DNA from 2 places in the Echinicola vietnamensis DSM 17526 genome. Region 1 is predicted to be linked to the other one. Evidence: riboswitches for the same ligand, from Rfam matches in the RefSeq annotation. Region 1 holds a riboswitch; the other holds the start of a gene.
What was found. A riboswitch is a leader RNA that binds a small molecule or an ion and turns the genes downstream of it on or off. The one in region 1 is predicted to bind cobalamin.
Positions count from the first base shown of each region.

Region 1 (15,638 bases):
TAAGGCACCTGAACAATGCCAAATATTTCGACTATTATTTCAATGCCCGTGAGGATCAGGTACCCAAACTTTACGGCATCGAAATGTTCGATATGATCAAAAAATACCAAGCAGCTTGGGTCGTCTACAACCACAACATCTCCTATGTAAGACCCGCCATGGTAGGTGAATGGGTCCGGATAATGAGCCGCATATTATGGCATGATGAAAACACGGTGGTAGTTGAGTATTTCATGACCGATGACAGCAAAAGGGAATTGAAAAATGTCCTTTGGACTACGTTAAAGTATGTGGGACTCGAAGATGGAAAAATCCGAACCCACCAAGGTGCCATTGCTGATTTCCTCAAAGCTACCTCTGATAATTTTGACATCCGTCAACACGCCATTACGGAACGAGTGAAACTGCTCAAACATCGCCTACAAGCGGAAGACTAAAAAAAGCCAAGGACGGGGAATTCCCCGTCCTTGGCTTTTAGTGATATTCTCATGTGGAAAAAAGTGTCAATCACCCTCGTTCTTGCAATGATCACACCTTAGAGCCTCCATCAATCCACTTTATACATTTTATTGGCCGCATTGATATACTCCAAGGGATTAAAGGCTGTATCAAAGGCACTTTTTAGACTGTTGAGCTTCGTCTCTAAATCACTCATTCTAGGCCCGATGTGCTTTGCCTCTTTATACTTGTCGATCAGGCCGTTGTACTTACTGATATTTTCACTGATCCGGAAGGTAATTCCCCCAAAACGGATTTTCAGGGATTGGATTTCGGCCATTTCATTGTAAAAAGTGTTTTTCCAGTTTTTGGCATTGACTTCCCGCTCCGTTCTTACGCGGTTGGCAATGATATTTGTAAGTTCGTTTAGGTATTCGTACCGCTGATTGGCGTCATTTTCGTTGCTGTACCTGCGTTCAAATTCTTTCTTATCAATGCCCAGGATTTTGAGGTTTTTGTCCAAATTCTGTGCATATAATTCCTTTAGTTCCTCTAATTCGGTATCAATTGCCTCCCACTCTGTTTCGATCAGGTTTTTATCATTGGTGTATTGGCCCAATTCCGCCACCAACTCAAACATTTGCTGGCTTTGCTCTTTGAGCTTTTTGTCCCTTTTCCCCAGATTGTCGATATAATTGGACATGCCCATGAACAGCGCTTGACTGAAGGTGCCAAATATCGGTGTGCCCGCGGACAGGTCTCCTGTGAGGCTGACCAGGTTGGACACTACAGAAAGGGATGGGTTATCCTTTTTGTTTTCCTCCACATAGGCTTGAAAACCTTTGTACCAATTATTAAACCCGGGATACTGTGTAGGATTGCCGATGGCGTTTAAGGTCTGGAAAAAATCTCTGGCGGCACTAAAAAGGATAAGGGGCCGCAGTTCCCGCTCCATGGACACCAAATTAATGATGGCAGACTGGTAATTTCCTTGATAAATGTTCAGTTCTGCATCCTTTTCAGCCTGCTGAAAATCCTCGATCAGCTTGACCCGCTCGATGAGCTTTTCGATCTTTTGGGCTTCACTGCTGGTCTGGCTCAAGGATTTATCGAGCATCTGTATTCGCTCATCCAGGTCGGTAAGCTTGGTCCCCAGCTGATCATCCATGGAGTCGGTTTTCACCTGGATGCTTTTTAAAAGGCTTTGTTTTAATGATTGCTCCAAAGAAACCTTTATGCTGTCTGTCTGACCAAAGGCCTGGATCCCGCTAAGCAGGATCATAATTGTCAATAGGTAAATATTACGTCTCATAAATAGCTATTTTCATCCCGTCGCACCAATTTTGTGCCATACTTGAAATGATAATGGTGATTTGCCTAAATAATTTTTTCTCAAAAATAATACTAAAGATGAAATGCTTGATAAAATTTTATTGGTCACAGCAAAATAACGCCAAATCGTTATAGCCTTATGATATCCAGCCGGCCTCCTCAAGCCCTATGTTATCCAGTTGGCTTAACCTCCACGTTTTGGTTTCCGTATCCTTTTAATAAAAGAATATTTAGTTCACCTTTTCATTGTCCCAGAAAAAGGGAAATGATATTTTTACTAGGGAGTTTTCGCCAAATCAGTCTTGACGAGTAAAGGCCCTTTTAAATCACACCGAAATGAACTATATTATTCTTGCATATCAATTGCATACAAAACGCGCTAAAACCCAAAATAGATAACAATGAAAGATTTTCCTTGGTTTAAGTTTTATCCTAAATCAGTTCCTCAAGAAGTAGATGTAGAAGCCTACTCCAGTGTGGTGGGACTATTTGAAGAAAGCGTGCAGAAATATGGAGAAGCCGTCGCGTATGAATGCATGGGCAAAAAAATCAGTTTCCATGAAGTCGACCGGCTATCCAAGGACTTTGCATCCTACCTTCAAAACGAACTCAAACTCAAAAAGGGAGATCGAATTGCGATCCAGATGCCCAATTTGCTGCAATACCCCGTAGCCATGTTTGGTGCGTTGCGGGCGGGCTTGATAGTGGTAAACACCAATCCGCTGTATACGCCTCATGAAATGGAGCATCAATTTAAGGACGCGGATATTTCAGCAGTTGTCATCGTCGCCAACTTTGCCAGCAACTTGGAAGAAATACTGCCCAGACTAGACGTAAAGCACATTATCCTCACCGAAATCGGCGACATGCTGGGAGGACTCAAGGGAGGCATTGTAAACTTGGTGGTCAAATACATCAAAAAGATGGTCCCCGCTTATAATTTGCCGAATGCCGTTAAATTTAACGATGCTCTTGACATCGGCAGTCACCTTGACCTACAACCGGTGACACTTGACTTAAACGATACGGCTTACCTGCAGTACACCGGCGGCACAACAGGTGTCTCCAAAGGAGCTGCGCTTACCCATGGAAACATCATTGCCAACATGCAGCAAATTTCAGCTTGGATGAGGCCCAAGCTGAAAGAAGGAGAGGAACTGGTCATCACTGCCCTCCCCATGTACCATATTTTTGCCTTGACGGTAAACTGCCTGGCCATGCTGAAGATCGGTGCTCACAACCTCCTGATCACCAACCCCCGGGACATGAAAGCGTTTTGTAAAGACCTTCGCAAACATAAATTCAGTGTCATCACAGGGGTAAACACCCTGTTTAACGGTCTCTTAAACCAAGAATCATTCAGAAACCTGGATTTTAGTTACCTGAAAATCTCTGTTGGCGGTGGGATGGCTGTCCAAAAATATGTGGCTGAAAAATGGAACGCGGTCACGGGAACCCCTTTGGCCGAAGGCTATGGGCTCACCGAAACCTCCCCCGTGGCTTGCTGCAATCCCATCGATGGCACTGAGCGGATCGGCACCATCGGTCTGCCCCTGCCCAATACCGAAGTGAAAATCATCGATGATGAAGGAAACGAACTGCCCAATGGGGAAAAAGGCGAACTGTGTATCAAAGGACCTCAAGTCATGAAAGGCTACTGGAACAAGCCTAAAGAAACCAATGACGTGATGCTCGGAGAATGGCTCAAGACGGGAGATATTGGCATCATCACCAACGATGGATTTATCAAAATCGTCGACCGCAAAAAAGAAATGATTTTGGTATCCGGGTTCAACGTGTACCCTAATGAGGTGGAAGACGCTATCGCCACCCATGATAAGGTCATGGAAGTGGGGGTTATCGGCATGCCGGACGAACATTCCACCGAAAAAGTCATTGCCTATGTGGTGGCCAATGATCCTTCAGTCACCGCTTCAGAAATCATCAAACACTGTAGGGAAAGCCTTACCAATTACAAAGTCCCCAGAGAGGTTTACTTTGTGGATGAACTGCCCAAATCAAATGTGGGCAAGATTTTGAGAAGGATCATTAAGGAAGATCACATAAAAAAATCAGCATAAATAGAGAGGGTTGTCTCTGGAATCAGCTGATTCCAGAGACAACCCTTTTCTTTTAAACACCTACTTCCTGATCCTTAAAGGCCTTTCTAGGCTTAAGGTCTAGGGTTTGGAAGAGTTTTTTATCCATGTCTTCTTCCGGATTTGGCGTGGTCAACAACTTATCGCCAGCAAAAATGGAATTTGCCCCGGCCATGAAGCACAAGGCCTGCTCTTCGGTATTCATTCTTACCCGTCCAGCAGACAGCCTCACCATTGACTTTGGCATGATAATCCTTGCGGTGGCGATCATTCTGACCATTTCCCAAACCGACACACGCTCCTGCTTTTCCAGTGGCGTTCCTTCCACCGGAACCAATGCATTTACAGGAACAGATTCAGGATGTGAGGGCAAAGTCGCCAGGGTGTGCAGCATCCCCACACGATCATCCAAGTTTTCACCAAGACCAATGATCCCGCCTGAGCAAACTGAGATATCTGCCTTACGGACATTGTCCAATGTATCTAACCTGTCATCGTAATTTCTCGTGGTGATGATCTCATTATAATGATCTTCACTGGTGTCAAGGTTATGGTTATAAGCATATAGCCCGGCATCTTTCAGCTTTTTGGCCTGCTCTTCCGAGAGCATGCCTAACGTGCAGCATACTTCCATTCCCATATTGTTCACCCCTTTCACCATATCCAGCACCTTGTCAAAATCCCTGTTGTCACGCACTTCGCGCCAAGCCGCTCCCATACAGAAACGGGTACTGCCCGCTGCCTTGGCATCAGTTGCCTTATTGATCACTTCCTCCACATCAAGGAGTTTATGTACTTTCACATCGGTATGATACCGGGCAGCCTGCGGGCAATAAGCACAGTCCTCGGGACACCCCCCTGTTTTTACGGAAAGCAGCGTACATACTTGTACTTCCTGAGGATCATGAAATTCCCGGTGTACAGTTGCCGCCTTATACATGAGTTCCATGATAGGGCTATCAAAGATCTCTTTAATTTCTTCTCTTGTCCAGTTGTTTCTAATTTCAGTCATCAAATTATGATTTGATTGAAAACTAAATAATCGTTAAAATTATAATAATTAAACAAGGATACCGTACATTTCCAAAGTTTAAAAGTGGTCAGTAACGCTACACCACTGATGAACAGACGGTTTCCTTCTACCAGCTGTTATTTCAATACCCGCTTGGCTTGCGCCAAATGCCGTTTTTCATGGGTGGTAATGATATCCATGGCCATCTCCAAAGGATAGGCGATCAAGCGATTGGCCGGTGAATGGATCACCTGCCCTTTTTCCAGCGCTGGCTTCAGCCGTACAATCCAGTCTGAAAACTCTTGTTGATGGGCTTCAAATGCCTCAAGCAACTTCTCCTGCTCCTTTTCCTCATACTTCTCCGGCTTCCAAACAGGAATGGTATTGATTTTCTTGGGGTTTTCAGGATCAACGGATTTCAAGATCATATTGCCAATGGCCTTGGTCAAAAAACCGAAATTCCCGATAAACGGCTTCTGGTAACTTCCCTCCTCCACTTGCTTAAAAATCGGGAAATAGCTGCTATTGATCACCATAAGGTGCTGGATATTTTCTGCAATGCTCCACGTACCTGCTTGAGGTTTTTGGTACAGCGCTTCCCGATCAAGGTGCTCAAAGGCACGCTTAAAGTCAGCGGTGGTCGTGGCGAGGCTGCTTTGCCAGTGCTCTATTTTTTCTATCATCTTGGAATAAGTGACCTTGAAACCTTTCGGCCCGGGCCCAGTTAATATTTTGGGACATTTTAAGTCAAAATTCGCTATAATGATTGACAATTCATTAAAATTGAACCGTAAATTTAATTTGTCGGTTATTGCCGTGGGCAAGCACATCTCACCTTTAAAGAAACCATTCAATCCCAGAGGGCCTGAACATGATATATGCCATTGTAGATATTGAGACGACAGGAGGTTATGGAAAAAGGCACCGCATTACCGAAGTGGCGGCTGTGGCCCACAACGGCAGCCAAATCCTGGATTCCTTTCAAACCTTGATCAACCCAGACTGTGAAATCCCCGGTTTCATTACAGGACTGACCGGCATCGATCAATCCATGGTGGAAGGAGCGCCTTACTTCGAAGATATCGCAGATGAGCTCTACGCCTTTCTGGAAGACAAAATATTCGTAGCGCACAATGTGAACTTCGACTATCAGTTTATCCGATCGGAATTTGAACGGATCGGAAAATCTTTTGACCGTCCGAAGCTTTGCACGGTCAGGTTGAGCAGAAAAATCTTTCCGGGCCTGAGATCCTATAGCCTTGGCCGCATATGTGAGCATAAAAACATTGAAATTAAATCTCGTCACCGCGCCTTTGGTGATGCGGAGGCCACTGCTGAACTGTTTACCAAACTGTTACTTGCAGACCAAGAGGGCATAGTGGAGCAATTACTCAAAAGAAACTCGGGAGAAGCATTTTTACCGCCCAATATTACCAAGGAACAATTTTTATCCCTGCCCGAAAGTATTGGGGTCTACTACTTTCATGACGCCAATGGAAAAGTAATTTACGTCGGCAAAGCCCTCAATATCCGTCATCGCTTCAAGGGGCATTTTTCGGGAGCAGGAAAAGGCAAGCAAGGCATGAAGTCAGCCATTTATGATGTCAGTTTCCAATTGACCGGCAGCGAATTCCTTGCCCTGCTGGTGGAAGCACTGGAGATCAAGCAACACTGGCCAAAATACAACCGCGCCCAAAAAGCAAAAAATGCGCCTTGGGGAATTTACAGGTACCAAGATGGTCAAGGCTTCGAGCGCTTCCAAGTAGCCAAGATCAACCGCTTCACCAAACCTCTTTTGGCCTTTCATTCGCATCATGAAGCTTGGTCATACCTGCTGGAAAAGATCGAAAAGCATCAGCTATGCGCTAAACTTTGCGGAGTTCAAAAATCAGCTTCTGCCTGCTTTGACCATCAGGCCGGGGCATGCCTAGGGGCTTGCTGTGGAGAAGAGGAACCCTCCTCGTATAATACACGGGTAGAAGATTGGTTACAGGAAATCCAACGTGAAAAAAGCCGCCTGCTGATTCGTGAAAAAGGCCGTCACCCAAACGAACAAGCCGCCATCTATTTTGAGGATGGCGTCCTAAAGGCCTATGGCTTTATCGATAGCGAAGCTGAATTCGATACGGATGAAGCAGTAATCGACCAACTGGAAATGGTAAAACCCGTCGGCGACACGTCCTCTATCCTCGCCCAATACCTAAGCAAAAACCTTATGAAAAAAGTAGTGGTGCTTCCCTCATGACTTTTTATTTGGTAAAGCATTAGTGAACACTTCCGCGAAAGATAATCAAAAGAAGCACCAACACGCCCAAAACCATAGTGCCTTCGTGTCTTCATGGCAATAAATAATTGGTGATTAGGGGCATTACAAATACCATGTTCAACAATCCGCGTTACAAATGCGGATTAGTTACATACCAATTCCTCAAAAAACTTTGGGCCTTCGTGTCTTCGTGGCAATAATTAAATGGTGATATAGAGGCATTAAAAATGCCATGTTCAGCAATCCACATTACAAATGCGGATTAGTCAACATTTGATCTGACACCAATTCCCGCTAAAACCTTTTTCAGCCGCAGGGAGAAGTGAAGTGCCTGTAGCGACATCAACCCAACACCCAAACCGGGTTTTGCAAGCAAAATAATAGGCGAAAGCTCTTATCACATTAAACTGTTTTTGAAAGGTTTGTTTTAAATAACGTAATAAAACCGAATAAATTTTGATATATCAGAATATTTTCAACACCAAACACTTTATTATAAAATTTTAACACAAAAAAAACCATTTTTTTTCTCAAACACCAAATAAATGATTATCTTAATAGTAAGAGATTAAAGAAATTGTTCTGAGAACCCAAAATACCTACGATATGAAAAAGTTGTTTTATTTCGTCCTAATTTTCACCTTCATGTACCGCAGCGCAGCAGCGCAGGAAAGCCACCAATACCTAGTCATAGAATTCATCAAGGTGTCTTCAAACCAAATGGTTGACTACTCAGAGAACAAGGATTTTTTGGAAAAAATCTATGAACAGGCCGTCAAACAAGGTGATATCCAAGGCTGGGACCTTTGGTCACTACAGTCTGGGCCGGATCAAGGCGGATTCCAGTACGTCACCATTACCTATTACAATGATCCCGTAAAAATGATGAACGGCATGACGGATGATAACTTCCTCAATTATGCCGAAAGGGCCTATGATGGAAAAATGAAAGAATCGGAAATTGCCGAGGCAGTGGACAAGACCAAAAAGAACCGAGACTTGGCCATGAGGGCCTATATGACCGTAGTGGCTCAAACGGAAGACAATTTCCAGATGGATCCGGGAGTATTGGCGTCATTTGACCTGATGAAAGCCACAGAAGGACAGTTCAATGAATACGAACATGTGGAAGAGGACCTTTACCAGCCCTTCCATCAGAAGAAAGTAGAAGCCAACATGATGGGTAGTTGGAAATTTCTCCGCACAGCCGTTCCCATGGGCAGTGAAGCGGAATACACCCACATGACCCTCAATTTCTATGACAACTACATGCAATTCTTCAACTCCATGGAATATGAAGACATGGAAGCTACTGAGGAGCAGTTGGTGGCCATGGAAGAAGGGCTCAGTTCGAGGGACCAAAAATGGGTATACATGGCGACCTTGATCAAAGCCATTCGCTAGTGCAGCTCTCGTACAAAATGACAACCTGGCTTCAAAAGCCAGGTTTTTTTTATGGCCTAAAATCCCGCGGGCAAGTATTACCTATAGTCAAAATCAGAAGGATAGCTATGGACACCTTCACTTTCAAACATCATTGAAAAAGGTAACCTTATGACAATATCTGCTTAACACCACAGTCAAATGATAGCCGTAGATTAAAAGTTTAAAACAATTATATGAGACAATTATCAAAAACAACCAGAAGGAGTTTTCTAAAAAAATCCGGCATTGCCACAGTAGGTTTTATGGGCTTGTACCAATTTGTCCAACCCAATGCCTTTGCCGGCGCTGCCCATGCAAAAGCAGGCTATGGAGCCCTCTTGCCTGATCCAGCAGGAATTCTCAACCTGCCCAAGGGATTTTCATACAAGGTCATTTCAAAAATAGGTCAAAAGATGAGCGATGGGCTGCTCACCCCTGGTAACCCTGACGGCATGGGGACATTTAAAGGCGAAAACAGCAGGGTACTGATCGTGAGAAACCATGAAATCAGTCCCGACGATTTGGAAAAAGGAGCCTTTGGAAAGGACAATGAACTCTTTAAAAACATATCGGCAGATTTGCTTTACGAAACAGGCAAGGGCCAATTGCCCGGATTAGGCGGAACCACCACCTTGGTCTATAATCCCAAAACCCAAGAGGTGGAAGATGAATTCCTAAGCCTTGCCGGAACAGTCCGTAACTGTGCAGGCGGCATCACCCCATGGAACAGTTGGTTGACCTGTGAAGAATCCACCGTTACCCCAGGATCATACGATGGGCGCTTGGACTTGAACCACGGCTATGTATTTGAAGTCAATGCCGCTGCCGACAAAAAGCTCAACAAAGCCATCCCCATCAAAGAAATGGGACGGTTTAACCACGAAGCAGTGGCTGTGGATCCCAAAACAAGCATCGTTTACCTGACAGAAGACAGAGGCGATGGCCTCTTTTACCGCTTTATCCCAAACGAACCGGGGAAACTTTACAATGGGGGGAAACTTCAAGCCTTGGCCATTACAGGTGAAAACAGCCGTGACACCAGAAACTGGAGTGACCTAGAAGTTCCTAAATTTCAAAAAAACCATCCCTACAAGGTGACGTGGATTGACCTTGAAGATATCGACGCACCTGACGATGACCTGCGACACCGGGGATTTGAGCAGGGAGCGGCCTGTTTTGCCAGAGGAGAAGGCATATGGTTTGGAGATGGGGAATTGTTCTTTGCCTGTACCAATGGAGGAGAAATCTCAGCAGGACAAGTATTCCGCTACACGCCCGGGGCCCATGAAGGCAAAGCCGACGAAAGTGCCGCACCAGGCACCTTAGAACTCTTTGCAGAGCCCAATGATAAGGAAATCCTCAAAAGCTGCGATAACGTAGCCATCGCCCCTTGGGGAGACTTATTACTCTGTGAGGATGATAAGCACCCCTTTGTGGTGGGGATCACCCCAAAGGGAGAATACTATAAACTTGCCGAAAATGTAGGCTTCAGAACAGAATTTGCCGGTGGGGTATTTTCTCCAGACGGCAGCACCTACTTTGTCAATATCCAAGGAGCAGGCCTTACCCTGGCCATCACAGGTCCTTGGGGGCAAAGAGCTTAATTTGCCTCAAGCAATTATTCTCCTTAAAAGGTCATTTCCAGTTGGGGAATGACCTTTTCTTAATCCTTCATAATAGCAGTTGGCCTTTTTTGATCGTCAATGGCGACAAGGGTAAAGGTGCCGCTGATGGCCTTTTCCCTCCCCTCTTCATACATTTTTTCGATGAATATATCCACCTGCACCTTAAGGCTGGTATTGCCAATATGTGCTATATGCGCTACTAACTCAACAATGGTTCCTGCGGGAATGGGAACGGTAAAATCGATTTTATCACTGCTTACGGTTACCATGCGCTGACGACTAAACCTGGTGGCTGCAATAAAAGCCACTTCGTCCATCATGTGCATGGCTGTACCACCAAAAAGTGTATCATAATGGTTTACCGTATTGGGGAATACGGCTTTAAAAACCCTTGTCTCAGCGTTCTTAATTTTCTCTTCAAGTTTGTTCATGCTTCTTTTTCAAGTGCCAAAATATGTGTGGTATTTCCTTTCTTATCCTGCAAAGGAAACACATGAATGGCACATAAATAGGTAGTTTGGTCTTTTTTATAATTGAGAAGCGTAGATTTAAAGGGTTTTTCCTCCTTCAACTTTTCCTTGAATCGTACCAGTGCCATGGACGAGGTCAAAGGTCCCTGTAAAAATACAGGCTTCTTGCCAATGGCCTCATGAGGAGTGTACCCAGTCATCTTTTTAAACCCAGCATTCACCCATAGGATTCGTTTACGAGCATCAGTCAATACGATGGTCTCATAAGCATGGGACTTCAGGTCGGGAAATGACCGCCACCCAAACCTCTTTTTAAAATAGGTGAGCACCTGATGGTCTCTAAATTCCATTTCAGCGCTTTTCCCAATTAAAAAACTACTGGCAAAAACATCCCAACACCTCAAAGGAGCACGAAATGGAAAAGGCTGCTTTTTGCTATGATTCATAATACGATAAATTCATCCGGACAGTCATAAAACTGCCCGGATGGATAATTGTTTAAGACACTGTAACATTTGAAGTAATTGCTGCTCTAAGCTTTCTGGCAGCCTCTACCATACGCCCAAGGGCTTCTTTGGTCTCCTCCCATCCGCGGGTCTTCAGTCCACAGTCTGGGTTTACCCACAATTGCCGATACGGCACCACTGCCTGGGCCTTTTGCATCAGTGTCACCATTTCTTCAGAGGCGGGTACTCTAGGTGAATGGATATCATACACGCCCGGACCAATGTCATTGGGATAGTTAAACTGCGCAAATGCATCCAGCAATTCCATTTGTGAACGAGAGCACTCAATGGTAATGACATCTGCATCCATGGCTGCTATATGCTCAATGATATCGTTAAACTCAGAATAACACATGTGCGTGTGAATCTGAGTGGAATCTTCCACTGCTGAAGCGGAAATCCTGAAACATTCCACCGCCCATTGCAAGTAATCATTCCATTCGGCATGGCGCAAAGGTAGCCCTTCCCGCAAAGCCGGCTCATCAATTTGGATGATTTGGATGCCCGATTTTTCCAAATCCTTTACCTCTTCACGGATGGCCAAGGCGATTTGTTGACAGGTAGCTTTCCGGGATTGGTCATTCCTTACAAAAGACCACTGTAAGATAGTAACCGGCCCTGTCAGCATTCCTTTTACTGGCTTATCCGTGAGGGATTGGGCAAATGTGGTCCAAAACAGCGTCATCGGTTTTGGCCGTGACACATCTCCATAAATGATGGGAGGCTTCACGCAGCGTGATCCATAGCTTTGCACCCAGCCATACTGGGTAAAGGCAAAGCCTTCCAGCTTTTCACCAAAATACTCCACCATGTCATTTCGCTCAAACTCACCATGCACCAGCACATCCAAGCCCACCTCTTCTTGCCAGCGAATGGCTTCCTGAGTGGCCGCTTTGATATTGTCGACGTATTGATTTTCAGTCAATACCTCTTTTTTCAGTTGAGAACGCCATTGCCGTACTTCCTTCGTCTGCGGGAAAGAGCCAATGGTGGTGGTAGGAAAATCAGGCAGGTAAAGCTTTTCTGCCTGTATGGTCTTGCGACTTGCAAAGGCACTTTTTCGTTGGCTGTGGTTGGGAGTAAGCCCTTCAACAGCTTTCCGAACTGCCGGTTTATGAATACGTTCTGACGTACGCTTCTTGGCGATTGAGGCTTGGTTTTCTTCCAGCAGCGCCTTGGACTTAGCAGATCCAGCATCCTCCACAATCACCTTGAGGGCTGTAATTTCAGTTGTTTTTTGACGGGCAAAAGCCAACCAATCCTTCAATTCTGCACTTAACGTATGCTCGTTTGATTCCTCCTCCAGATCACATGGACTATGAAGGAGCGAACAGCTCGGCCCGATCAATAGCCGCTCATCTTGCTTAGCAGCCCGAGCTTTATTTATTAATTCCAATGAAGCCTGATAGTCATTTTTCCAAATATTCCTTCCGTCCACCAGACCGAGTGACAAACTCATGTTTGCAGGTACTTTTTCCAATACAGCTTCCAACTGCTCCGGATTCCTGACCAAATCTACATGGAGTCCACAAATTGGTAATCCTGCAGCCAACGTCAAATTATCATCCAAGGCTCCAAAATAGGTAGTCAAGAGCGTTTTAATTCCTGGAACGGCTTTTTTGATTTCTTGATAAGCCCATCTTACAGCAGCTTTTTCCTCATCCTTCAGGTCCATGACCAAAAACGGCTCATCCAGCTGCACCCAATCGGCGTGCAATGATTCTAACTTTTTCAAAAGGTCAATATATACCGGTAGCAAGGCCTTTAACAGGTCTATTCGGTGAAATCCCGCCTCCTTTTCTTTGCCCAAAAGCAAAAAGGAAACCGGTCCCAGTAGCACAGGTTTTGTGTGGATTCCCAGACGCTTGGCCTCTTTAAACTCATCGAGCACTTTAGTGGAAAAAAGTTTGAACTGTTGGTCTTTGGTAAACTCCGGCACAATGTAATGGTAATTGGTATCAAACCATTTGGTCATTTCCATTGCGATGATGTCCAGCCCATCCTTTTGGTAGCCCCTGGCCATGGCAAAGTAGAGGTCCAGCTCCGGCTTTTTGAGTTCGGTAAGGATCTCATGATAACGGCCAGGAATGGCACCGACCGTAAAAGCCATATCCAACACCTGGTCATAAAACGAGAAGTCATTGGAAGGAATAAGGTCCAATCCAGCCTGCTGCTGCAGTTTCCAGTTGGTTTCCCGGATCTCAGCGGCTGCTTTTTGAAGGTCATTTAGCGGGATTTTCCCAGCCCAGTAAGCCTCACAGGCTTTTTTTAGTTGTCTTTTGCTACCAATTCGCGGGTAGCCAAGATTTTGCGTTAGCATAGTTTAAAACTTTTAACGTGATAAATAAATCGTCAAAAGCCCTTCGCCACACTTCACAATGCTTTCGAAATGATAAGGGTAAGAAATAACTGAAAAATAAACATACTTTTCCCTTGGGCATAGTAATCCCAGAGAAGAAAGGAAAAGCGTGAATACCTGACAGTAGCTTCAAATCGCGAAAGCATTGTCACCCCTGTCCATATGGATGAACAGGTCAATACAGGCAGGTCTCCTGGCTCATGACATTCTTGCCGTCCTTCCCATCCTGAAAACAATCAGAACAGTGGACAACCAAGGGCAAGAACTTTTAGGTCACTCACAGTTGCGCGACAGCCCGTGATTTTCACACGGTTCCCTATTATCCCCGACCGTAGTCGGCGACCTATATTGGTTTTAGAAGTAAATATGAAAAGAACTTTGGCTGCAAATATAGGAATAAGAATTGAATTTGGTGCAGAAATAATTTTTGCAGAACCTCCCTCCGTGCTTATCTCCAGACAAAATCGCTATTATCAGTTTTTTATCGAGCCATTTATCGTCTTTGAACAATTTGATACGGCTTAGTTTTGATCTCTGTTTTTTGTAGATTAGAAATGTAATTGTAAAATTGTTTATTGATGAATTCTACTCAAATTGGACTGGGAATGGCCGCACTTGGCCGACCTGAATACATCAACATCAACCCTACTGACCAGCGGGACAAATCAGAAGAAGCATTTTACCGGGAAACGCTGAGGGTATTGGACGAAGCTTACCGGCTAGGGGTCAGGTATTTTGACACTGCCGCCTCTTATGGAAAGGGTGAAACTTTTCTCCTAAAATGGCACCAAAAGAGGCAGCACCCAGATGTAATTTTCGGATCCAAATGGGGTTATACTTATACAGCCAATTGGGAATTGGGTTATGACGGTAAGCATGAGGTAAAGGAACACAGCTTGGAAAAGCTGGAAGAACAGTGGAGCTATTCACAAAAATTATGTCCCGCACTTGGAGTTTACCATATCCATTCTGCTACTTTGGCATCAGGTGTCCTAGAGAACAGTAAGGTTCTGGAAAAACTAGCTGCAATCAAGCGTACCACAGGAGTACAGATCGGCCTCAGTTCCAGCGGCCCAGCACAGCAAGAAGTCTTGGAGAAGGCCATGGACATTGCGATAGACGACACTCCTTTATTCGATACATTCCAAGTAACGTTTAATGTCTTGGAACAAGCCACTTGCGCTCTCCTCAAGTACGCCCAAAAGAATGGCGTAAAGGTTTTGATCAAGGAAGCCATGGCCAATGGCAGGATCTTCCCCAATGACCATTACCCTCATTACAAGCCAACATACAGCTATCTCTCAAGCTTGGCGGATAAATATCAGGTGGGCATAGATGCCATAGCTCTTCGCTTTTGCATGGATAAGATTGGCCCAGCATATGTTTTAAGTGGCGCCAGCAGCATTCCCCAACTCACAGCCAACCTGAAAGCATCCACCTTCAAACTTACCACTACTGAACTGGACAAACTCTCCGCATTGAGTGTAGACAGCACTGGTTACTGGGACGAGCGCTCCCTCCTGAAATGGAACTAGAATTGCGGAAGATTTTTTTTGAAATCGTGAAAAATTCTATTTTCTTTGCAGCACCTTATACCACAAAGGGGGTATTTTTGGCAAGGAACTGAACAGCATCATCTCCACTGAGGTTAGGAAGTGTTGTTGACGACTTGACCATTAACTTATGAAGCATATGGCCGTCTTGTTAGTTTCGCCATAGATATTCGGAGTGTAGCGCAGCCCGGTAGCGTATCCCGACTGTGGTCGGGAGGTTCGTGGGTTCGAAACATATCTTATAGAGTAGCGGCCTGCTCTTTAAACTGGCCAATGTTAATCGGAGTGTAGCGCAGCCCGGTAGCGTATCCCGACTGTGGTCGGGAGGTTCGTGGGTTCGAAACATATCTTATAGAGTAGCGGCCTGCTCTTTAAACTGGCCAATGTTAATCGGAGTGTAGCGCAGCCCGGTAGCGTATCCCGACTGTGGTCGGGAGGTTCGTGGGTTCGAAACATATCTTATAGAGTGGCGGCTTGCTCTTTAAACTGGCCAATGTTAATCGGAGTGTAGCTTATCCCGACTGTGGTCGGGAGGTTCGTGGGTTCGAAACAT
Region 1 is NC_019904.1:3,032,322-3,047,959, reverse strand. Features, by position in the region: gene ECHVI_RS12520 (acyl-CoA thioesterase) at 1-437, shown strand, start outside; gene ECHVI_RS12515 (hypothetical protein) at 548-1,750, opposite strand; gene ECHVI_RS12510 (long-chain-fatty-acid--CoA ligase) at 2,172-3,851, shown strand; gene bioB (biotin synthase BioB) at 3,904-4,881, opposite strand; gene ECHVI_RS12500 (DinB family protein) at 5,019-5,564, opposite strand; gene ECHVI_RS12495 (exonuclease domain-containing protein) at 5,753-7,126, shown strand; gene ECHVI_RS12490 (hypothetical protein) at 7,754-8,551, shown strand; gene ECHVI_RS12485 (alkaline phosphatase PhoX) at 8,767-10,176, shown strand; gene ECHVI_RS12480 (acyl-CoA thioesterase) at 10,236-10,628, opposite strand; gene ECHVI_RS12475 (PAS domain-containing protein) at 10,625-11,017, opposite strand; gene metE (5-methyltetrahydropteroyltriglutamate--homocysteine S-methyltransferase) at 11,166-13,493, opposite strand; cobalamin riboswitch at 13,699-13,894, opposite strand; gene ECHVI_RS23675 (hypothetical protein) at 13,899-14,057, shown strand; gene ECHVI_RS12465 (aldo/keto reductase) at 14,111-15,067, shown strand.

Region 2 (15,638 bases), 1.4 Mb from region 1:
CCTTTTCTACATACAATATACCATTTCCTTCGTAATCCAAACTTGATATTCCCAAGGAGTTATTTTAGGTTGAGGGGTAGGCCACTGACCATAAAAACCGCCTTATCCGCCCTTTGGGCAATGTATTGATTTATCCAGCCTTGTAGTTCGGTAAACTTTCGGCCCGTTTCCGTTTGGGCATGGAGTCCCATGCCGATTTCGTTCGAGATGACGATCAAGGTGCCCTGTTGGGCGGAGGCAAATAACTGGGCCAATTCTGCTTTGCAATCCTTCAGACAGCTGGTGATGTCACCTTTAGCATCGCCATACCAGTTGGTAAGCCAGAGGGTCACACAATCCATGACCACTACTTTTTGGGCCACATCTACCTGTCCAATGTGCTTTTCCACCTCCATGGTGGTCCAGCGTTCATCGCGATCCGCTTGGTGCCTGTCCACGCGTTGCTGGAAGTCTTGGTCCCAAATCCTGGAAGTGGCCAAATAAATGGGAGCCCTCGTAAGGCTTTCAGCCAATTGCTGGGCATAGCGGCTTTTTCCTGAGCGTTCACCGCCTGTGATGTAATGGATCATTTCTCTTTGAGTTTATGGTAAGGACAATTTTGACACCCATTGCCGCAGCATTTCCCTTGTCTGAGCAAGTACCAACCTGAAAATACGAAGAGCCCCTGATCATTGATGGTGTAATCAATTCCCTCGATCAAGGACGAGGGTTTTCCCATGGTTTGAATGGTTTTGATTTTTTGGGGCGTTAGTGCTGTCATCCAACTGGAAATCCGAGCTTTTATGGCGGACTTTAAGCAGCTTGGACAAAGGCAATCACCCTGTTCACCTATCGGCACAATAGGAGGAAAAGCACTGCACCAACATTCCGTTGTGCAGGCAAAAGCTTTTTGGCAATTTGGGCAGCGCTTTTCTTTGATCATTTTTCTTTCTTCGTAATAGATGGATCACCCTGACTTCACATGAGGCAGGCTTCTTTTGAGCTTTTCTGATTTCATCCTTTATGCGCAGGATGGAAACCGGCAGCACCCAGCCAGGCTGGGGCAGCGCCCCAATACCTGACTGAGTGCTGCTGCGGACTCAAAATTGATACCGCGCCCCAATGCTAAAGTTACGGCCTCTGGTGGTATAGCCATAGATGGCATTAAAATCTTCATCCAAAAGATTATTGACCCCGCCATAGACGTTCAATTTATCATTTAGCAATCTTTGCTGCACAAATAGATCCACCAATCCATAGCTGTCCAGGTCAAAGGCTCCACCTACACCATAATCATAGACGGTACGACTGCTGGTGTAATTGTATTTCAAGGAAACTTGGGTGTTTTCTGCTGGATTGGCATTGAAAGCCATGCCCCATTTGCTGCCAGGTACCCGATAGAAGGTTTCGGGTTTGTCTGTACTGACATGGGCAAAATTGGCCGTCATGCTAAAATATTGATTGACCAACCAAGAGAAATCCGCTTCAAAACCCTCTACTCTTCTTTGGTCAGTGGTGTTTTGGTATTCTCCGCCAATATATCCCCCGTTTTCATCAAATAGGGAAACAAATTCAATCGGGCTGGATTCGTCTCTGGTGAAATGCACCAAATTGAAGGTGAATTGATTGCCTATATAAAAGGAAATGCCTTGTTCATAATTTAGGGATTCCTCAGGATTCAGCAGGCTGTTTCCATAGTCCGGAGAATTGAGCTGATAGAGCGTAGGGGTGACATAGGAGGTCGCCACTGAAGCCAGTATTTTTGCCGAAACCGTTTCAGAAATGTCAAACAGATAGCTTGGGTTTACATTATAAATGAATTTGGCATCGTAGTTTGTATGGGTATTGACCCTGGCTCCGACGTGGATGTTAAAGCCACTTGGTGCATCATAAAAAAAGGAAGCATAAGGATCAACAAGGGTGAATTGGTTGTCCTCAAAGACGATCTCTCCCGGCTGCTCGTAAGAGAGCTGTTGGAGGTTTACGCCCCAAAGTCCTTTAAGGCCTTCCAGCAGTTGATGTTCTTGGGTGAGGTCCAGCTGTAGGTTTCTGCCCTCATATATGGAGGGGAAACTACTGATAAATTCCCTTTCACTGATGTTATACACCGACTTAAGCTTGATCGCTCCTTTGGAATAGGTATAGGTAGGCGTCAATCCAAAGCGGAGTTGATTGCTGGTTTGGAGGTTTTGGGCATCCAAGAAAGGGCCACCATCGTAGTCTGCTTTCATGGCGTCATAGCCGGATAGAAAACCAAGGCTGAACCGGTCTGAAAACTGATAGCCCATTTTGACCATCAAGTCTTTTCGGTCGATGCCATCTCTACCAAATTCCACATCCGGCACCGTGTCGGCTGCAGCAGAGAAACCTTGAGAGTGATATAAGCTTCCTGAAACCAGGTAGTTAAATCGGTCTGATTGGCCGTTGAGACTGAGGTTGCCGCGATAGGTGTTAAATGACCCTCCGCTGAAATCAGCAGAACCGCCAAACGTTTTGTTTTGATTGCCCGACTTCAATTTGATATTGATCACGGCAGCAGAAGCTCCTGTGCCATAAAGTGTACTGAGTCCCCCTCTGAGTACTTCAATGGATTCGACCTGATCCAGTGGAAGTAGCCTTAAATCATAGGTGGCGTCTGCCAAGGAGGGATCATTGATGGGCGTGCCGTCAATGAGGATGAGCGTGTTTTTGCTACTGGCTCCGCGTACAAAATAGCTGATGTTGGTGCCGGGAGCACTGAAATTCCCATCGATCTGGATACCGGGAACTTCATTTAATAAGTCGGTGATGGTTTTTCCGGCATTCCGCTCGATATCGGCTTGGTCGAGTTTGTAGATGGTCTTCCCGGATTTTTCTTCAGGAAGTTCGAATTTGGTACCGGTAACGACCACTTCGTCGAGGTTACGGGCTTCTTGAGCCTGTGCATTGGCATGCCAAAAGGTAACACCAGCAAGGAGAAGGGGGAGAAATCCCCGTTTTTTGTTGAACGTAAAGATGTGCTTGTTCATAGCGTGTTTAAAAGGATTAATAATTGGACACTATGAACTTTCTGGTAAAACTGTAAAAATGTCCCCAGCGCTAAGGACAATTTCATACTGAAATGGCCAAGACCTTTTCAGCAAGGAACCATTGGTGAAGGTCGCAAGGTGCTTGCACCACCCGTGGTTTCATAGCCTTTCACCCGAAAGCTCTGAATATTGCAGTAGTTGGCAGGTCTTCTGACTTGCTCCACACCTGGCGCCTTCCCACCCGCATTGGCGGACAGTGGCTTGGATACCAGTTGCTTTTGGGAGCTTACAGCTGCGGGTACAGTTCCGGATTTTCACCGGATTCCCTATTAAACCATTCACCAATAAGGCGAGTAGGTACCAAAAACTGCCGCAAAGATAGGGCTTTTTACGGAGAAGTTGCAAGGTAAGGTGATTTTCAACTGGGGTACCTTGATCGGATGATCCCGGTAAATGGATGAATTATAAATGATAGTGTCTTATCAGCTCTTGTCAAATTAGTTGATTTGACGTAAAGTTTACGCTATATTGGCAATACCCAATGACCCCAATAGCCAGATGAAGTGTTCTTTTACTCCTTTGCTGTACGTTTGTTTTCTATTGCTTGGCCTTTCTGATGCCTTTGCACAGAAGGGAGATTACCTATTTGGCACCTTTACGGTGGAAGACGGCCTTTCCAATAATAGTGTCACGGCCATATACCAAGACAAAGAAGGCTTTATCTGGATGGGGACGAACTCCGGGCTAAACCGTTATGATGGAAAGGAATTTCGGGTGTTTCGAAACCGCCCAAATGATACCACCTCACTCACAGAAAACAGTATCCGCAAAATCATGCCGGGGCCAGAAGGCCAGTTATGGCTGTTGAACCGGAACAATTTGGTGGAGGTATATGATGCCAAAACCGAAACATTTAGCACTTCGCTCGGCCCATATGTTGCGAAATACCACTTATTAAGTGATATAGTCAGTTTGGTGTATGAAGATCGGCAAGGCCGGTTTTGGTTTGGACACCCCAATCAAGGGATCAGTATTTATGACCCCACATCTGGCGAAACCATTTACCTTCAGCATGTGTCCGGGGACATTGAAAGCATCAGTTACCAGTATTTGTCGGCGGTGGATGAAACCAGTCAAGGTGAGGTATGGTTGGTTTATTCTAACGGCGCGGTGGACATTCTTGACGGAAAAACCCTTAAGGTCAACCGGCGGATCGAACTGTTTGCCCAAAAGAAGGTCAACTATACCGATGATTTTGAAATTTTCATTGATCAGGAAGATGATGCTTGGATTTATTTGTATGAAAATGGGGAAGGCCTTTTTTATTATGACAGCTATGTCGATCGGTTACATCATTTCGATACCGATTCCAAGAAGATTACCTTAAACAACAATCAAGTTCGGGGCATTGTAGAAAACAAAAGTGGGGAAATATGGATAGGTACGGATCATGGTGGAATCAATATCGTGGACAAAACCGACATGCGTGTCAGTTATCTGCAGCACGATGCTGAAAATCCCCACAGCTTGGCGCACAACAGTGTGTATGCCTTGATGAAAGACCGTTCCGGCATTATTTGGGTAGGTACTTTTAAAAATGGCATTAACCTGTACAATGAAAAACTGATTCGTTTTCCCCATGTAAAGCACTCGTTGACCGCTCAGCATTCCCTGCCCTACAATGACATCAACTGTTTTGTCGAGGATGAAAAAGGTAATTTTTACATAGGCACCAATGGCAGGGGACTGCTGTATTACGACCGGGAAAGGCAGCGATACACCTCGTTCAGGCATGAGGCAGGAAATGAAAATAGCCTGGCCGGAGATATCATTGTGGACCTGATGATGGACAGTCAGGGGGTGCTTTGGATAGGAACGTACCTGAACGGGCTCAGCAAGTATGATGGAAAGCAGTTTAAGAACTATTGGCCCAATGCCAATGATCCACGCAGTCTGGCTGGGGAGAGTGTTTGGGAGCTCTATGAGGACCAACAGGGGAATGTTTGGGCCGGGACCTTGCGGAATGGCTTGGATCTTTATGATCCTGAGACGGATGGTTTTATCCACTTCAAGGCCAATGAATCAACGATTCCTGTACACTGTGATTACATCTCTTCCCTTCAGGAGGACCTTGAGGGAAACCTATGGATAGGTGGTGGCAACGGAATCGATGTGATCAATTTTCAAACCGGTGCAGCAACGTTTTACCAGCAAGTTTTGGGCGACCAAAGCACCTTGGTGGGCAATAATATCATGGACATTTTCAGGGATAGCAAGGGAATCATGTGGGTGGCCACGACCCAAGGACTCAGCTATTTTGATGCGGAAAATGAGCGATTTTATAATTTTAATGCTACCGATGGACTTCCTTCGGATCATATCGTCAAGATCCTGGAAGATGATCAGTACCACCTCTGGCTCAGCACTACCAACGGGCTGAGCGAAGTTTCGGTGAATAGAAATCAACCTGACTCCCTGGTTCTTAGCTTTCGCAATTTTGGAGTGGGGGACGGCCTTCAGGGAAATTTTTTCAATGAAAATTCCGCCCTGAAAACTTCTCAAGGAGAATTGGTCTTTGGCGGAGCCAACGGCTATAATATTTTTTATCCTGAAAAAATGAAAGTAAACCAGGAAAGTCCAAAAATTGTCCTCACCGATTTTCAGTTGTTTAATAAAGCAGTAGATATAGGGGAAAAGGTTTCCGGTCGGGTGCTGCTAGAAAAAAACATCAATCAAACCGAAAAGCTGACCTTAAAGCATAATGAAAATGTATTTTCCATTGAATTCGCAGCCTTGAATTTTATCCACTCGGACAAAAACCGGTACCGCTATAAAATGGAAGGCTTTGACAACGACTGGGTGGAAGTGGAAGATGGTGTTACCAAAGCCACCTATACCAACCTGGACCCCGGAAACTATACCTTCAAGGTAAAGGCTGCCAATAACGATGGAATTTGGGCTGAAAAGGCACAGTTGCTGAACATTGAAGTGCTGGCACCGTTTTGGAAGACGCCTTTGGCCTTTTTGATCTATTTTATTTTGGTAGCCTTGGTGGTCATTGCCATCCAGCGGGAGATCATCGCCAGGGAAAAGGATCGGCTGCAGATCGCCCAGGACAAAGAGGAAGCCAAGCGGATGCAGGAGTTGGACAGGATGAAAACCAAATTTTTCACGAATGTGAGTCATGAATTCAGGACCCCCTTGACCCTGATTTTGGCTCCGGTGGAAAAGCTGCTGAAGTCCACCGATTCTCCGCAAACGCGCAGCCATTACCTGACCATCCAGCGGAATGCCAAGCGGCTGATGAACCTGATCAATCAATTGTTGGATATTCGCAAAATTGAAACGGAAGGCATTGATTTATCACCCGTGGAGGGAGATGTCATCGGTTTCTTGCGTGAGACCACGCGGTCGTTTGAGGACTTGTCCGAAAAGAAACACATTGCCTTGGATTTTCATACCAATAGAGCGCAGTTGTTTACGTATTTTGATGTGGATAAATTGGAAAAAATACTCTTTAACCTGCTTTCCAATGCCTTTAAATTCACCTATCGGGGTGGAGAGATCCATGTGGCGGCCCATTATGAGAAGCCACTGCCCGGAAAGGAAAAAGGAGTCCTGTCGATCAGTGTTCAGGATACGGGAGTGGGCATCGGAAAGGAAGACCAACAACGGATTTTTGAGCGCTATTTTGTAGGGGATGAAAACAGTGATAGCCTGAACCAAGGAAGTGGCATAGGCCTGTCCATTGTACAGGAGTTTGCGCGCCTGCACAGAGGGGAAGTGCTGTTAGAAAGTGAACTTGGGCGGGGGAGTACGTTTACGGTAAGGATTCCGGTGGAAGAAATCGTCCCGATGGAACACGTCTCGACCGATCCGGAACTTGATCAGGAAACAGCGGATAGGTCTGAGAAGAAGACCGTGTTATTGGTGGAGGACAATGAAGATTTCGTTCACTATTTGAAATCCTGCTTGGTGGAGGAATATAACGTGTTGACCGCTTTGGATGGCCAGCAAGGGAGTGAAATTGCTTTTGAGCAGATTCCGGATATGGTGATCAGTGATGTGATGATGCCCAAGATGAACGGCGTGGAGCTCTGTCAGTTGCTGAAGAAAGATTTACGAACCTCCCATATCCCTGTGATCCTCCTGACGGCCAAATCATCCGAAGAAAAGCAACTGGAAGGACTTGACAGTGGGGCAAATCACTACATCACGAAACCTTTTAACGTCGACCTCCTCCTGCTGCGGATCAGAAACCTCTTGGAAGAGCGGAGCCTTCTCCAAGAGCGATTCAAAAAACGTATCGGGGTCATCACCAGTGAGGTGAAACTGGAGTCATTGGATGATCGGTTGATCCAAAAAGCGGTGAAAGTGGTGGAGGATAATATCGATAATCCTGAACTTTCCGTGGAAATGCTCAGCAGCGAACTGGCCATGAGCCGGGTGCACCTTTATAAAAAACTTACTTCCCTAACGGGCAAAAAACCATTGGAGTTTATTCGGATGATCCGCTTGGAACGTGCTTGCCAGTTGTTGGGAGAAAGCCAATTGACCGTGGCGGAGGTGGCCTATGAAGTCGGGTATAATAATGCCAAATATTTCACCAAGCATTTTAAGGCAGAGTATCAGGTCATTCCTTCGGTGTATGCCCAGCAAAAATTGGCGGCAGCACAAAAGGAAACCTAAACCAAAATGGCCTCTTTAAAACAAAGGGAAACCAGTAGGATGGGAGCGTCTTTTACGGGGTAAATCAGATTGTTACACGACCGGTCTGGTGGCCAAAGTACATTTTTTTGGAGTATAGCATTCCAAAAAAGGAGTTGTTTTTATGGTTTAGGATCGATTAAAAGTGGTTTTAACAGCTTATAAGGACATTTTACCGCCTGTTAACATTTGTGCCCCTTCAAATAAACATTTTGCAACCCTTTAAATTTTTTATAAACCCTACATTAGTTTAGGAAATTAACCTAAACCCATCATGATCGATACATTGATTACCTTAAAGCCAAGAGATCCTTTTTGGATGCTCGAAAATTATACGTCACGCTTAGGATTGTTTGCTTTCCCGCCACCTCGGGTACAGCCCTCGTGCCAATGGCTTTTTTTACGGAGCTATTTTAGCGGCAATGATAGCCTTTTACTATCCATCACCTAAACCTGTTGGAAAAGGACTTCCATGAGTTGTTGAGACTGGTGGAAGTGCTTTTTTCGTGTCAATTAACCTAATCAATAAACCTCAATAACTATGAAAAAATGCTTACTCTTAGGGTTTCTGTTGTTGATAGCAGGAATCACCTATGCCCAAGTCACGGTGACGGGTACGGTAAGTGCCGCCTCGGATGGAGAAGCCATTCCCGGGGTCAGCATCATTATCAAAGGGACCACCAAAGGGGTCACCACTGACTTGGAGGGAAACTACACCATCACCGCTGATGCAGACAATGTGTTGGTTTACTCCTTTATCGGCTATAAACCGCAAGAAATGTCCATCGGCAATCAGAGTGTTATCAATATCCAGTTGGAGGAAGACATCTCCAACCTGGAGGAGTTCGTGGTCGTCGGCTACGGAACCATGAAAAAATCTGATATGTCCAGTGCACATGTGACGGTGACTTCAGAAGACATCGAAAAAACGGTGAATACCACCATTGAGCAGGCCATTCAAGGGCGAGCAGCGGGGGTATACGTGACCAAGAACACGGGTGCTCCCGGCGGGGGGCTTTCTGTAAATATCCGAGGGATTAATTCCATTGGCGGTACAAATGAGCCACTCTACGTGATCGATGGTGTGCAAATCCAGCCCAATACCGTCTCGTATGGGCCTACTTCGGGTACTAACCCATTGGCAGGCTTGAATCCCAGTGATATTGAATCCATGGAAATTTTACAAGGCCCGTCTGCCACGGCCATCTACGGTTCGCGTGGTACCAATGGGGTGGTGCTGATCACCACAAAAAGGGGGAAAGAAGGCCAAACCAATATCAATTATTCGTACCTGTACAGTTTGCAGGACAAACCAGATAATTTGGCCGTGATGAACCTGCAGCAATATGCAGAGATGACCAATACCATCCGTGACCTGACAGGTGGAGATCCTCCGGCAGCATTTTTGGATCCATCGCTACTTGGCGAAGGTACGGATTGGCAGGATGCGCTTTACAAAACCGCCGCCCTCAACAAACATACGCTAAGCTTAAGTGGGGGCAACGAAAGCACGAAGTACTACCTTTCCGGAGAATACTTTAACCAAGACGGCGTGGCGATTGGTTCTGGCTTTGAACGGTATTCGATGAGGTTAAACCTGGACAACGAAGTGCGGGATTGGTTAAATATCGGCGTCAACCTGGCCTTGAATGAAACAGACGAGCAGCTTGCCACGGGCAGCAGTGATGTGATCAACTACGCCATCCAAATGGCTCCCAATATCCCCGTGCAAAATCCAGACGGCAGCTGGGGCGGTGCAGATCCTTTGAATGGGAGTAGTTTGCAATTTACCCCGCCAAACCCCATTGCCCTCGCCAATTTACTGGATAGGACTTATAAACGCAGACAGGCTCTTGGTGGGTTAAACGTGGGCATCGACATCATGGAGGGGCTGAGGTTTACGACTCAGCTGAACGGAAATATCAATTATGCCAACGGCCATTTCTGGACCCCTACGTATACGCTTGGGTCGGTGACCAATGACGTGAACGAACTGACCAGCAAAGCGGAAAATAGCTTTTACTGGAACTGGTCGCAGACCTTGACCTATAACAAGACCTTTGCTGATAAGCATGACCTGACCTTGATGTTTACCCATGAGGCTCAAGAATCCAACTGGGAGTCCATAGAAGGTTCCCGGCAAAACTTTACCTCCAATGACCTTCCCGTGTTGGGCTTGGGGTCCTCACAGGGCGCCACCAATGCCGGAAACAAAAACCAATGGGCCATGGAATCCTATTTGGGAAGGATCAATTACACTTACGATGACAAGTACATCGTGTTGGCAGCTTTGCGGGCTGATGGCTCTGCAAACTTCGGCCCGGAAAACCGTTGGGGCTATTTCCCTTCCGTTTCGGCTGCCTGGAGGGTATCAGAAGAAGATTTTATGGCAGGAATGGCCGTGGTGGATGAATTGAAAATCCGCTTGGAAACCGGACTTACCGGTAACCAAGGCAGCGCCAATGCCATCTATGCGCCCCTCAGCTCACCCAGCGTACCCACGCCGTGGGGTGGCGGATTTTTGGTGACGCGGTATGGAAACCCGGAATTGGCTTGGGAAGAAACACAAACCTATAACGTGGGCTTTAACCTGAACATGTTCAATAACAGGGTACAGGTGGAAGGTGACTTTTACATGAAGAGGACCGATAACCTTTTGCTGCCCAATCCGCTGCCTTGGTACATGGGCACAGAGGGAGAAGGCAGTATCGGCACGCCTACCGTAAACATAGGCTCTTTAGAAAACCGCGGCTATGCCTTTACGATCAATACGGTCAATATCGATAACCGGGCTACATCCTTCAGGTGGAGTTCGAACTTTAACTTTTCAGGATTTAAGACCGAAGTGACCAAGTTTTATTCCGAGTCGGCCTTTATCGATCGTACCGCTTGGTACATGAATGACTTTACCCAGCGGGCAGTGATCGGCCAGTCTCCTTGGTTGTTTTACGGATATCAATATGAGGGGATTTTCCAATCTGTGGAGGACATTGAAGGAAGTGCCATCCCAGCAGATAACAACGGCGAAAGGTTACCCATTGGTGAAGATGATATCTGGGTGGGGGACATTAAGTACAGAGACCTCAATGGAGACAATATCATAGACGAGCGAGATCAGACCTTTATCGGCAACCCTTGGCCAAAATTCACTTTCGGTACCACGCAGACCTTTGAATACAAAGGATTCAAGTTGGATATACTGCTCTTGGGAGCACTTGGAGCAGATGTCTTTAACTATGCACGGTTCAATAATACCAACCCCAATAACATCAACTTGGGCAGAAACCTATTGGTGGAGAGCTTTGATTATGCCAAGGTGGAAACCGATAGTGAAGGGAATCCCTACTTGACCAACCCAGGCACTGATATCCCACGGATCACCGTCACCGATCCCAATGGAAACGGGACACGGATCAGTGATAAGTTTGTGGAGGATGGTTCCTATGTAAGGTTAAAGAACATCAACCTAAGCTATGAATTCGACAAGAACCTTTTGGGATGGCAAAATGTCGTACGGGGTGCACGGCTGTCTTTTGGCGTGCAAAACCTCGCTACCTGGACCAAGTACAAAGGCTATGATCCAGAAGTGGGTGCCTATGTGGGCAATAATGTGGATGCCGCCAACCAGCTGATCGGAGTCGACTATGGACGGTATCCGTCCACCAGAATGTACAATTTCAGCTTGGGCATTGATTTCTAAATAAAAAAATGAGAACAGTCATGAAAAAATATATTCAAAAAGCAATGATGCTGGTCGGAGGATTGACCCTCACTGCAGGCTTGTGGAGTTGTGGAGAGGAGTTTTTGGACAGGCCACCTCTGGATGCGATCGTGGATGCCAACTTCTATCAAAATGATGAGCAGGTATTGGCCGGGACGGCCCCGTTATACAATATTGTATGGTTTTCCTATAATGATAAAGCCTCCCATGGTATTGGAGATGCCCGCGGAGGAATCCTCACATCTGGTTCTTATCAGCTGGAAAATGTCCGTTTCAATACCACCGGTGAAACCCCGGAAAATGGTGCTTCGTGGCGGTCGTTTTACAATGTCGTGGGCCAGTCCAATACCTTGATCAATAATATCGAGCAGCATGCCGGTGAGGAGGTCACAGACCGGATCAGGCGGCATGGTATCGCCGAAGGTAGGTTTATGCGCGGCTTGGCCTATTATTATTTGGTACAAAACTGGGGCCCTGTTCCGATCATTACCAATAATACCACCTTGCTGCAGGATACGACCATCGCCCGAAATACGGTCGAAACGGTATGGCAGTTTATCATCAAGGATTTTCGCTATGCCGTGGACAATTTGCCCGAAAGCTCCGTACAGGAGGGCAGGCTAAACAAGTGGAGTGCGGAAGGCATGCTGGCCAAGATGTACTTGACCCGGGCAGGCATTTCCGGCTCCCGTGATCAGGATGACTTGGACAGTGCGGCCTACTTTGCCAAGCGGGTCATTGACAATAGCGGCGCCACGTTGATGGAAGATTACGAAGACCTCTTCAAAACAGCCAACAATAACAATCAAGAAACCTTGGCGGCATTGCAGTGGACTTACAATGCCGGCAACTTAAATGCTTGGGGTGCCCAAAACTCCGTGCAGGCTTTTTTGGCCTTTGGCTCTGAGATCACGGGCTTCTCTGACGGTTGGGGAGGAGATATTGGTGGTTCCAAGTGGGTGTTGGACCTTTATGATGATTGGGTGTTTGATGAGCGTAGAAAAGCCACTTTTATGTTTCCTGGCGATCACTACGATTACATTACGCAGGTTCCTGCGGGAGGTTCTGCACAAGAACTGCGTGTTCCGGCCCCCAGTGAAGATGCTGGGCAGCCTTACGGCACCCGGGCTTGGGTGAAAAAGTATGTCGTGGGACGGCCTGAGGACAATGACGGAAAAGTCGTGCAGCAGGGCACTGAAATCAATACTTATATATTACGCCTTTCTGATGTTTACCTGATCTATGCAGAAGCGATGCTCGAAACTGATCCTGCAGAGGCGCTCACCTATTATAACATGGTCCGTGAGCGGGCAGGGGTGAGCACCAAAACTTCCATTACTTGGGAAGATATCTTTAACGAGCGGATTTTGGAATTTGCCATGGAGGGACAGGCTTGGTATGAGTTTACAAGGCTCCAGTACTACGATCCCCAGCGGGCTTATGACATGTTGAGTAATCAGGACCGGGGTACATTTAGGATTTATCCGGATCAGATTCCCGATCCTCGCATGTGGGAGGTAGAGATTCCTGAGGACGATACCAGTCCACGGTACTTTGATGTGAATTCGAGTAATTTCCATTTGCCGATTCCTTCGGTGGAGCTTTCCAAAGCACCCAACCTGAGGAAGTCTCCTGTACCTTATGACTTTAGCTCAGAGGAATAGTGATCCGACAACTGAATAGCTCAATAACCAATAACGCAGTAACCCATGGAAAATATTCATAAAAATAAATTCAATATCCTTAGCAGTGCCTTGATCCTTGTGATGGCGCTGTTTTCACTGGCTTGCCAGGAAGATGAGGATGTAGTGACCGGCATGCCCAGTATTGAGCGTGTCCGCTATACGGATCCTGCTACGGCAGACAGTGCTTTTAGTCGCGCCACCTTGGGCAGCACCTTGGCGATCCTTGGAAAGAATTTGGGGACCACCCAGCAGGTGTACCTGAATGACTATCCAGTAGGGGTAAATCCCGCCTATGTCACCAATGAGAATGTGATCGTGACCATTACGGACAGCGTGCCCACCGTGGCTACCAACCCTGATGTACCGAACATGCTTCGTCTGGTCACCAAAGGTGGAGAGACGTCCATCTCTTTTCAGACCTTGCCGCCCGCGCCCCAGATCAGCCGGGTAGCAAACGAATACGTGAAACCGGGGGATCAGCTGACATTGTTTGGACGGTATTATTATTTTATCGATACCGTGTATTTTCCGGGAGAAGATATATTTGTGACCGATGGATTCAGCACCAATAGCACCGGAAGCCGCCTAACCGTGACGGTTCCAGAAGGTGTGGATTTTACCGAAAGCAATTTTGTGACGGTGGTCACCCAAAGTGGTGCCTCGGCTACAAACAGAAGAACCCAAATCTACGATGGCAATGGCATGGTGGCAGACTTTGACACCAATGGTGCACTGGAGTGGCCATGGAACTGGGGCTGGGGAATTTCTGGCAATATGATCGTACCGTCCATTGGTGGCATTGAGGGGATCGATGGTAACTTCGGTGCGATTGATATGGATTTGCCTCCGCAATATGGATGGAGCAATGACAAAGTGATGAATTTCGCCAATTGGAGCGGAGTACAAATTTTCCCAACCAGTCCGATGGATAAATATGCACCTGGTACCCCAGCTGGTAAATTTGATATAAGAATGGAAATTGCAGTGAACACGGATGTATCCATAGAAGATGTAGAACTGCTGATTTGGTATCCCGATATCAATGGGAACGAATTACAAACTTCGGTGCCGCTGACTGATTTTGTAGCTACCACTGATGGTACTTGGTACACGCTTTCTGTGAATATTAGCCAGCTCACGAGCGGTAATGTTAGGCTTAGTACTTATGGAGATTTTCTGGCAGGAAGTGGAGATGGTACCAAGCAGCTTAGACTGGTGGTGCAAAATACCAATTCCTCTGAAAGTATCCCCGTGGTCATGGGCATTGACAATGTGCGCGTGGTAAGGGCAGAAGAATAAAAATATTTGAACAAAAGTTGGATTATGGTTTTGACTCTCGAAGCGGTAAATTGCCGCTTCGAGTTTTACTTCGGCTACGCTCAGTAAACGTTTGGCTGCGCTCAGGAACCTTGGTTGTGCTGATTTTCGGCCTCAGTACACTGCTGTCAAACAGTATTGCAAATTCTGGCTTGGGGGATAGTAATGCTCTTAAGTTAAGGGAAGGTTAGTCTGATCGTCATCCTGAGTGGACCTGTATATTCGCCAGATAGAGTCGAAGGTTGTCGCATGGCCTCGACTCCTAGATTACCGGATAGGCAAGCGCTCGGCCTGACATCCATATTATTTTAGCATTTATGTGTGGTTATCTGGGAAATCTGTGAGAAATTATCCTGCTGATATGTAAGGCATAATCAAAAACAAAACACCCAAAATGAGTAAAATAACCATAAACATCTTATTTTTTTTATCATTGGCGGCGGCCATGTTTTCTTGTGGAAAGCAGGATGAAGCAGTAAAAAGCCCGGCAGCAGATCCACTTTTTGCCTTGCTGCCTCCAGCCCAGAGCGGTGTAGCGTTTCAGAATACCATCACCGAAACTCCGGAAGCGAATGTATTCAAGTACCAATATTTTTACAACGGCGGCGGAGTCGCTTTAGGTGATGTCAATAACGATGGTTTAGCTGATCTCTACTTTTCCGGAAATATGGTAGACAATAAGCTTTACCTTAACAAAGGGAAAATGCAATTTAAAGATATCACCTTAGCGGCAAATGTCGCCGGCAGACCACGGTCTTGGGCCACAGGTGTGTCCATGGTAGATATTAATGGTGACGGGTGGTTGGATATTTACGTTTGTTACAGTGGTGAACTTCCCGAGGAGAGCAGACGTAACCAGCTTTTTGTCAACCAGGGAGTCGATCAAGAGGGGATTCCATATTTTAAGGAAGAAGCCGCAGCATATGGCTTGGATGATCCTGCCTTTACCACTTCGGCGGCTTTTTATGATTATGAAGGGGATGGAGACCTGGATGCCGTGTTGCTCAACCACAACGCGGATCTTTTTCGGAACTTGGATGCCATGTCCTTCGAGTATATCCTGTCCCAAAAGGACAAAAACTCGAGTACCAAGTTGATGGAAAACAGGGGAGGAGAATTTGTGGACATTACTGCCTCAGTAGGCTGGGATGAAAGTCCTCTTTCTTACGGACTGGGCCTGAGTATATCGGATTTCAATGCCGACCAGCGACCGGATGTTTT
Region 2 is NC_019904.1:4,467,984-4,483,621, reverse strand. Features, by position in the region: gene ECHVI_RS18270 (bifunctional adenosylcobinamide kinase/adenosylcobinamide-phosphate guanylyltransferase) at 60-569, opposite strand; gene ECHVI_RS24115 (DUF5522 domain-containing protein) at 566-718, opposite strand; gene ECHVI_RS18260 (TonB-dependent receptor plug domain-containing protein) at 1,080-2,987, opposite strand; cobalamin riboswitch at 3,171-3,367, opposite strand; gene ECHVI_RS18255 (hybrid sensor histidine kinase/response regulator transcription factor) at 3,546-7,676, shown strand; gene ECHVI_RS18250 (SusC/RagA family TonB-linked outer membrane protein) at 8,236-11,394, shown strand; gene ECHVI_RS18245 (RagB/SusD family nutrient uptake outer membrane protein) at 11,415-13,079, shown strand; gene ECHVI_RS18240 (glycan-binding surface protein) at 13,125-14,399, shown strand; gene ECHVI_RS18235 (VCBS repeat-containing protein) at 14,812-15,638, shown strand, end outside.
Region 2: it holds a riboswitch for cobalamin, as region 1 does, so the genes downstream of both, ECHVI_RS18260 (TonB-dependent receptor plug domain-containing protein) here and metE (5-methyltetrahydropteroyltriglutamate--homocysteine S-methyltransferase) in region 1, are expected to answer to the same signal.